One region of the Arthrobacter sp. NPDC058192 genome, then DNA from elsewhere that is predicted to be linked to it. Evidence: riboswitches for the same ligand, from Rfam matches in the RefSeq annotation. Region 1 holds a riboswitch; the other holds the start of a gene.
What was found. Region 1 has a riboswitch for cyclic di-AMP ahead of ACFVVK_RS10090 (hypothetical protein). Riboswitches for the same ligand answer to the same signal wherever they lie in the genome.

Region 1 (4,097 bases):
AGGACTGCAGCAGGAAGTTGTAGCTGCGAGAGATGAATTCCCGCTTGGGTCCGCGGACCACGCGGGAGTTGCGGGTCAGCCGGGTGCCGATCGCGAGGTCGGAGTGTCCCGAAATGAGCGGGGCGAGGAGCGGGCCGAGCGCCGCCAGATCGGTGGAGAGATCCACATCCATGTACGCCAGGACCGGCGACGGCGAGGCGAGCCACACCTTGCGGAGCGCGTTGCCGCGGCCTTTCTCGGCCATATGGACCACGTTCACCTCGCGCAGCTCCCGGGCCACCCGTTCGGCGGTCTTGAGCGTCCCGTCGGTGCTGGCGTTGTCAGCCACCGTGATCCGGAACGAATGCGGGAAAGAGCCAAGAAGATAGGCGTGCAGCCGGCGCAGGCAGGCTTCGAGGTCCCGCTCTTCATTGAAGACGGGGACGGTGACGTCCAGCACCGGCGTGCTGGCACGGGTGTCAATGGCCAACCGGCGCCCGCCAGCTTCGGTGGTGAACGGGAGGGCAAACGCGCCCGCAGCAGGGCCGGCAAGCGTGCCCGGGACGGCCACGTCGGCCAAGGCCAGCGCGGACGATGCAGCGGGTCCCGCCGGGACCGCCGGCGTCGCCGCGGGATGGGGAAGGGTTCCTGGGGCCTGGTCTGTGAACGTCATGGTCCCACTTTCCCGGCGGCCCATATGAAGGCTTTAGGGCGAAGCTGTGCGGGGCCTGTGGAAATCGGGCCCGCTCCGGCTCCCGCCCGCGCAGAGGAGGCCCCGGATCACGTGGATCCGGGGCCTCTGTGCGCGCTGTGCGCGGGCTGGCTGTTTTGCCGGCCTAGTACCAGTTGTGTGCCAGGTGGAAGTCCAAGGCCCCGCAGGGGGAGCCGTAGCGCGACTTGACGTAGTCCAGTCCCCAGTTGATCTGGGTCCGGTAGTTGGTCATGTAGTCGGCACCGGCGCTCGCCATCTTCGAGGCAGGCAGGGACTGGACCACACCGTAGGCGCCGCTGCTGGCGTTCGTCGCAGTGGTCTTCCAGTCCGATTCCTTGGTCCAGAGCTTTTGCAGGCACGGCATCTGACCGGCGCCCCAGCCGTAGCTGCCCAGCTTGGCGGCGGCGTAAGCCTGTGCTCCAGCCGGGTCGTTGACGGCGACAGGCGCCTTTGCGGGGGCTGGTGCCTTTTTGGGGGCAGCCACCTTCACGGGGGCAGCCGCCTTTGCGGGCGCCTTAGCCGGGGCGGCCACCTTCACGGGCGCCTTTGCCGGAGCGGCGGCCGGCGCTTTGGCGGGCTTGGCCGCGGCGGTCCGTGCTGCCGTGTTGTGCTGCGCTGCAGGCGCCGGCGCAGCGACCAGGACCTGTTCGAAGTTAAGCTTGGGCAGCGGGTCGGCGAGCGTGGCCGCCTCGGTGCCCGCAGCGTTCGTCGCGTGGGCGCCCGTCTCGGCTGCCTGGACAGCGGCGGCACCGCCGGCCAGCAGTACGGCGCAGGTGGCTGTCGCGACGGCGGCGCGGCGGCTGCTGATGCCCAACCCGGCGGCCAGCCGGGACAGGGCAGTCGTCTTTTTCGCCGGTTCGGCGCGGTGGCGCGTCTTGGCGGTGCGGGAATCGGAAACGCCGTCAGGGCGCGTTTGTACCTGGAATTCAGTCATGATCGCCTCTCATACGCCGGCGGAGTTAGCTGTCGGGTTCGGATGAGGTCATCCGGCCGCACGGAAAATCACGTGTCGGCTTCACCCCGAGGGCGCATGAATGCAGAATGCCCGGGAACTCTGGGTCCCCCGCCTCTGCCTGTACGAGCGGAATCCGGGAAGCGGCAGAGTTTGGCGTTCATCCGGATACGCGGCACTAGTGACGGCCGCACGCTAAAGACGCTACAGCACTCGGACGCCGAAGTCACAATTTGGTAACAGGAGTCACAGTGGCGGGGTGTCGGCTTGCGTCGAGTCTCCGGGCGGGGAGATAGAGCTGGAGATGGTGGGTCCGGTGGGCTGGCTACACCACCGGCGGCACGGCAGGCAGCCGGACAGCGAACTCGGTGCGGCCAGGTCGTGACGTGACTTCCACAGTGCCGCCATGGGCCTCCACGATCGACTGGACAATGGAGAGGCCCAGGCCGCTCGTGCCTTCGGACGTCGGCACGGCAGCAGCCGCGCCGCGACTGCCGGGGACGCCATCGGCGGCACCGCCGCGGCCCCCGGAAGCAGCCCGAGAAACAGCGGCAGAAACTTCCCGGGCGGCGGACCCGGACCGGGCGCCCGCCGTCGCCACCGCGGGCCTGGGTGCGGCGTTGGCCGCCGGATTGCTGCGTGCGGCGTCGGCCCGCGCGAAGCGGGCGAAGACCCGGCCGACGAACTCCGGGGCGATGCCGCCGCCGTTGTCCGTTACCGTGACCACGGCACTGCCGTCGGCCGAACGCATGACGCCGGTGACCACTGTGGTTCCCGGTGCCGTGTGCTTGCGCGCATTGGACAGGAGGTTGGCGATGACCTGGTGGAGCTGCGCCGCGTCGCCGCGAACGGCCACAGGCCCGTCTGGGAGTTCCAGCTGCCAGACATGGTCCGGCGCCATGACCTTTTCGTCGCTCACCGTCTCGATGGCCAACTGGGTGAGGTCGACATCGGCCATCTTGAGCGGCTGCCCCTCGTCCAGCCGCGCCAGCAGCAGCAGGTCTTCCACGAGGGTGGTCATTCGCTCAGACTGGCTTTGGACGCGGGACAGGGACCTCTCGCCGTCGGGCGTGAAGTGCTCGGTCATCCGCATCAGCTCTGTGTAGCCGCGGATGGCCGTGAGCGGTGTGCGGAGCTCGTGCGAGGCGTCAGCAACGAACTGCCGTACCTTCGTTTCGCTCTCCTGCCGCGATTCCAGGGCGCTGGCGACGTTGTCCAGCATCTGGTTTAGTGCGTGGCCCACGCTGCCCACTTCCGTTCCAGGATGGGCGGCCGACGCCGGGACGCGCACCCCCAGCGCCACTTCGCCGGCATCCAGCGGCAGGCGAGAGACCTTGGTGGCCACTTCGGAGAGCTGCTCCAGCGGCTTCATGGTGCGCCGGATCAGGGCCGTGCCCGCGAGTCCGATCAGCACAAGCCCTCCGGCGGATACCACCACCATGGTCCACACCAGCGAGGCTAAGGTGTTTTGCTTTTCTGCCAGCGGGAGCCCGGTGACAATGATGTCGCCATAGGGTGCGCGCGCGGCCGTAAGCCGGTACGCGCCCGCCGAAAGGGTCCGGTCCACTGGTACACCGTTCGGGGTGAGTGCCAGTAGGACCGCATTGTCGTCGGGGGAGAGGCTCTCCCGGGTGCCGTCACCGGCCAGGAAGCCGGCCCTGCTGACCGCGCCGTCGAGCAGCCGTGCGTTCAGCGTCCCGGCGCCCTGCCCGCGGGCCTCGAGGGGGTCGGGACGGCCGCCCGGGTTGCCGACGGCGGGCCGGCCGAACTCGCTCGAGCGGTGGGAGGCCTGGCCGAGCTGGTCATCGAGCTGCCGGGTGAGGAAGAGATCCATGGAGGCGTAGCTGAACAGACCCACCGCGCCGCAGATGGCCACCAGCAGTGCCATCGCGACCAGTACCAGCCGGGTGCGCAGATGCCACGTGGACGGGTTGCGCCAGTCGCGTCCGGGAGCCCGGGTCACGCCGGAAAGTGTGGGCACGGATCAGTCCGCCGGCTTCAGGACGTAGCCAGCGCCACGCACGGTGTGGATCATGGGCGCGTGATTGGCGTCGACCTTCTTGCGGAGGTAGGAGATGTACAGTTCCACGATGTTCGCCTGGCCGCCGAAGTCATATTCCCAGACGCGGTCCAGGATTTGGGCCTTGCTGATGACCCGCTTGGGGTTTTCCATGAGGTAACGGAGCAGCTCGAACTGCGTGGCGGTCAGGTGGAGCTCAGCGCCGGCCCGGCTGACTTCGCGCGTGTCGACATTGAGCACAAGGTCACCCACCACGAGCTCGGCGGTGTCCATGGCGGCCACTCCGGAGCGTTGGACCAGCCGGTGCAGGCGGAGCAGAACTTCTTCCATGCTGAACGGCTTCGTGACGTAGTCATCGCCGCCGGCAGCCAAGCCTGTGATGCGGTCCTGGACGGCATCCTTGGCGGTCAGGAACAGCGCCGGAACCTCCGGCG
Region 2 (4,097 bases), on a different contig from region 1:
CCGATCGGCGCGCCGTTCGTCGGCTGGGTGGCGAACACCGCCGGTCCCCGCTGGTCCATGGGCGTCGCGGCCGTCGCAGGCCTGCTCGCGGCCCTGATCGGGCTGCTGTGGATCATCCGGGCCAAGCATCTGCGGCTCCGCTTCAACCGCAGGGCGCGCGGGCTGCGGTTCTTCCGCGTGGTGGGCACGACCGGCGCAGCCGGCACCCGCCTGGAAAGCACAGACGGCGCCGCACCGGCACCTGGCCGGGACGACGCCGTCGGGCGCTAAGGCTATTTCCTGAGTTCTGCCACGACGAAATCGATGCACTCAAGCAGTGCCGAGACATCATCCGGTTCGATCGCCACGAACGTGGCGATGCGCAGCTGGTTCCGGCCGAGCTTGCGGTACGGTTCGGTGTCGACGACGCCGTTGGCACGGAGCACCCTGGCGATGGCCGCGGCGTCGATGGACTCGTCGAAGTCGATGGTGGCGATCACGTTGGAGCGGTCCTCGGCCTTGGCCACGAACGGCGTCGCGTAGCCGGACGCCTCTGCCCAGCGGTAGATCCGGCCGGCAGAATCGGCGGTCCGGCCGGAGGCGAAGTCCAGGCCGCCGTTGGCGTTGAGCCACTGCACCTGGGCATCCAGGGTGACCAGGGTGGCCAGGGCGGGGGTGTTGTAGGTCTGGTTCAGCCGGGAGTTGTCGATTGCCGTCTGGAGGTCCAGGAAATCGGGGATCCAACGGTTGCTGGCCTTGATCCGGGCCGCCCGCTCCAGCGCCGCCGGAGAGAACAGGCCGAGCCACAGGCCGCCATCGGACGCGAAGTTCTTCTGCGGCGCAAAGTAGTAGACGTCGGACTCGGCCACGTCCACGTCGAGGCCGCCGGCCGCCGAGGTGGCGTCCACCAGCACCAGCGATCCTTCATCCGCGCCCGACACGCGCCGGACGGGGGCCGCGACACCGGTGGACGTCTCGTTCTGCGGCCAGGCGTACACGTCGACGCCGGCTTCCGCCCGGGGGGAAGGCCGCGTGCCGGGCTCGGCCTTGATGATGGACGATTCGGCAAGGAACGGCGCCTTGTTGGTGGCCGAGGCAAACTTGGACCCGAACTCGCCGAAGGAGAGGTGCTGTGCCTTGTTTTCCACGAGTCCGAAGCTGGCAACGTCCCAGAACGCGGTCGAGCCGCCCACCCCGAGGACCACTTCGTAGCCTTCCGGGGCGCGGAAGAACTCGCTGAGGCCGCTGCGGACCGAGCCGACCAGGTTCTTTACGGGTGCCTGCCGGTGGGAGGTTCCCAGCAACTTCGCCGATGCTGCGAGTGCCTCCACCTGCTCCGGGCGGACCTTGGACGGGCCGGCGCCGAACCGTCCGTCCTTGGGCAGGAGGTTGGCGGGGATCGTGATGCTGGTGTCGCTCACAGTGGCTCCAATATTCGGCTGGTTCGTAGAGTGGCTGGGAGGGGGCCGGGCAGGAACAGCTGCAACGGGCACCCATCTTCATTCTGCCTGACGGCCCCCCGCGATATGGAAAAAAGCCTGTCACAGTCCGGTCATTGAGACGGGCCGGGCGGGCCGGCAGGCGGGCAGCGGGAAGAGGCCGGAGCCCGCACCAAAATTATCCGGAGTAATTCAAAATAGGCTAGGCTGTGCTGCGAACGTACGGCGGATCTCGCCAGGGCACGTCCTGCACGCAGCCCGCACGCGGTACGGTGGGAATGACGCAAGACTGCGCTCAAGGAGCTGAGTTGAATGACGGATCTGATCGATACCACGGAGATGTATCTTCGGACCATCCTGGAACTTGAAGAAGAGAACATCGTCGCCCTCCGCGCCCGCATCGCCGAGCGGCTCCGGCACTCCGGCCCCACCGTTTCCCAGACCATCGGACGCATGGAACGGGACGGCCTGGTGGTTGTGTCAGGCGACCGGCACCTTGAGCTGACCGAAACCGGACGGAAACGTGCCATTGGCGTCATGCGCAAGCACCGCCTGGCGGAGCGGCTACTCGCTGACGTCATCGGGCTCGACTGGGCCTATGTGCATGAGGAAGCGTGCCGGTGGGAGCACGTCATGAGCGAACGCGTCGAGCGGAGGATCTTCGAGATGCTCGACCATCCCACCGTTTCTCCCTACGGAAACCCGATTCCCGGGCTTGCGGAACTGGGCGGACTGCCCTCCGGGACATACGCGGACGGGGTTGTGAACCTGCTGGAGGCCATGGCCGGCTACGGTGCGGGTTCGCGGATCACGGTCAACCGGCTGGCGGAACCGATCCAGGTGGAACCCGAACTGCTCGCCCAGCTCGACGAGGGCGGGATCCGGCCCGGGGCGAAGGTCTCGCTGGAGCGGGTGGGGGAGTACATCTCGGTCCGTGTTCCGGATATCGAAGGCGCCCTTGAGTTGCCGCCCGAGGTCGCTGCGCACGTGTTTGTAACCGTCGCCTGACCTGCGGCAACGGGGCCGGACATGGGACAACCCATGAGTTGTGCACCACAGGTATCACGGATTTATTACCGGGCCGCTTAATCGCCTATAGTTAGTGGCCTGTACCGATACCAAAGCGTTATCTGATCCGAAGCCGAGCCCTGCCAGCGGATCAGTAGCAGAACCACCTCCTGGCAGGGGCGGGGGAACCACTTTCGGCTGCTACTCCGGCAGCCTTGGGGTGAAGTCCGTCAGCGGCAAGCATCTTCCATCGAGGGATCCTACGGGGCTACCTCTGTGTCCGGATGCTTGCAAAAGGCGGACCGGGTCTTTGAACTCTCTGACCCGAATCCGACAGCTAACTTCGCAGGCTATCCAGAGAGGAACCGTTCTTGACCACCCAGACCGCCAGGGGCCGTCGCCGCGCGACCGGTCCCGCTCCGGAGCCGCGTCCCGTCGTCGAGCATATGGCCGAGCGCCCGCGCGACGCGCACCGCGACGAACGCCGCCGCCGCCGCGCTCCGTTCCGTCAGGTTACGGATTTCGCCGCAGCCAGCGGCGTGGGGCAGAAGGCCGGCATCGCGCTGGCCGCCACGGGCCTGGTCCTCACGGTGACGGTACCCGTGACCAGCCCCGTGATGGCCACCTCCGCGGGAACCGGCGCGGTTTCTGCTGCCGTTCAGCCGGATGTCACCGCTGCGGCCGCCGCGAAGGTCGACTTCAGCCGCACGGCTGTTGCCACCAAGGGCGACCCCGACGGCAAGCTCAAGCAGCTGCTTAGTGCGCAGTCTGTGGGCAGCATCACGCGTGCCGCCTCCGCCGGAACACTCGGCGCCCCGCTGGACCAGATGGTCACTGCCTCGCCGTTCGGTTACCGTGTGAACCCCATCACCGGCGGTCCGGGGGAGTTCCACCGGGGCCAGGATTACGCCGCGAAGTGCGGCACTGGTGTCCATGCCGCCGCCAGCGGCACCGTGACCTTCAATGGCTGGCATCCTTACGGTGGCGGAAACCGCGTGGTCATTGACCACGGCAACGGCCTGGAGACCACGTATAACCACCTGTCCTCCTCCTCGGTCAAGGTCGGCCAGAAGGTCTCGCGCGGCGACATCATCGCCATGAGCGGGACCACCGGCGCCTCGACGGGCTGCCACCTCCACTTTGAAGTCATGGTCAATGGCGACGTCGTTGACCCCCTCGGCTGGCTCTAAAGATGATGGGCCACTCTCGCATCCTTGTGACACGCCGTGATCTGAATGTGACTTTGAGGTCCGACTGCTGTAGGGTTTGAAGCACGCCAACTTTTCCGAAGTTGGCGCTCTTGAGTGGATTGCCTAGCTCTGCCACCGCTCAAGGTCCGTTCGCATTACATCGTCTGGCAGGGGCGGGGGAACCAATTTTGGCCTTCGAAAGAAGGCCTAGGGGTTAAGTCGCAAAGCTTCCCAGGAAGCGGCGCGGCCGGGTGACTCCCATCCGAATCCGACAGCTCACCTCGTAGGCATTGGGAGAGGCTACCTTCGTGTCTTCACGCCACAACGCCGCGCGCATGCGCACGGGCGGGGCTCCTATGAGCCCGCTCAAATCCACATCACGTGCCGCCCTTGCCGGCGCCCGGATTGGATCACTTTCCGCTGGCTCATTCTCTATCGAGTCCGGACAGCATGCAGTCGCCGCTTTTGGCGCGTCTTCGCA

Region 2: it holds a riboswitch for cyclic di-AMP, as region 1 does, so the genes downstream of both, ACFVVK_RS10935 (M23 family metallopeptidase) here and ACFVVK_RS10090 (hypothetical protein) in region 1, are expected to answer to the same signal.

What each region holds. Positions count from the first base shown of each region.
Region 1 is NZ_JBHVVJ010000008.1:105,229-109,325, forward strand. It holds gene ACFVVK_RS10085 (glycosyltransferase) at 1-652, opposite strand, end outside; gene ACFVVK_RS10090 (hypothetical protein) at 816-1,625, opposite strand; cyclic di-AMP (ydaO/yuaA leader) riboswitch at 1,625-1,812, opposite strand; gene ACFVVK_RS10095 (ATP-binding protein) at 1,969-3,606, opposite strand; gene ACFVVK_RS10100 (response regulator transcription factor) at 3,628-4,097, opposite strand, start outside.
Region 2 is NZ_JBHVVJ010000009.1:107,222-111,318, reverse strand. It holds gene ACFVVK_RS10950 (MFS transporter) at 1-270, shown strand, start outside; gene serC (phosphoserine transaminase) at 273-1,400, opposite strand; gene ACFVVK_RS10940 (metal-dependent transcriptional regulator) at 1,731-2,426, shown strand; cyclic di-AMP (ydaO/yuaA leader) riboswitch at 2,548-2,793, shown strand; gene ACFVVK_RS10935 (M23 family metallopeptidase) at 2,798-3,616, shown strand; cyclic di-AMP (ydaO/yuaA leader) riboswitch at 3,737-3,920, shown strand.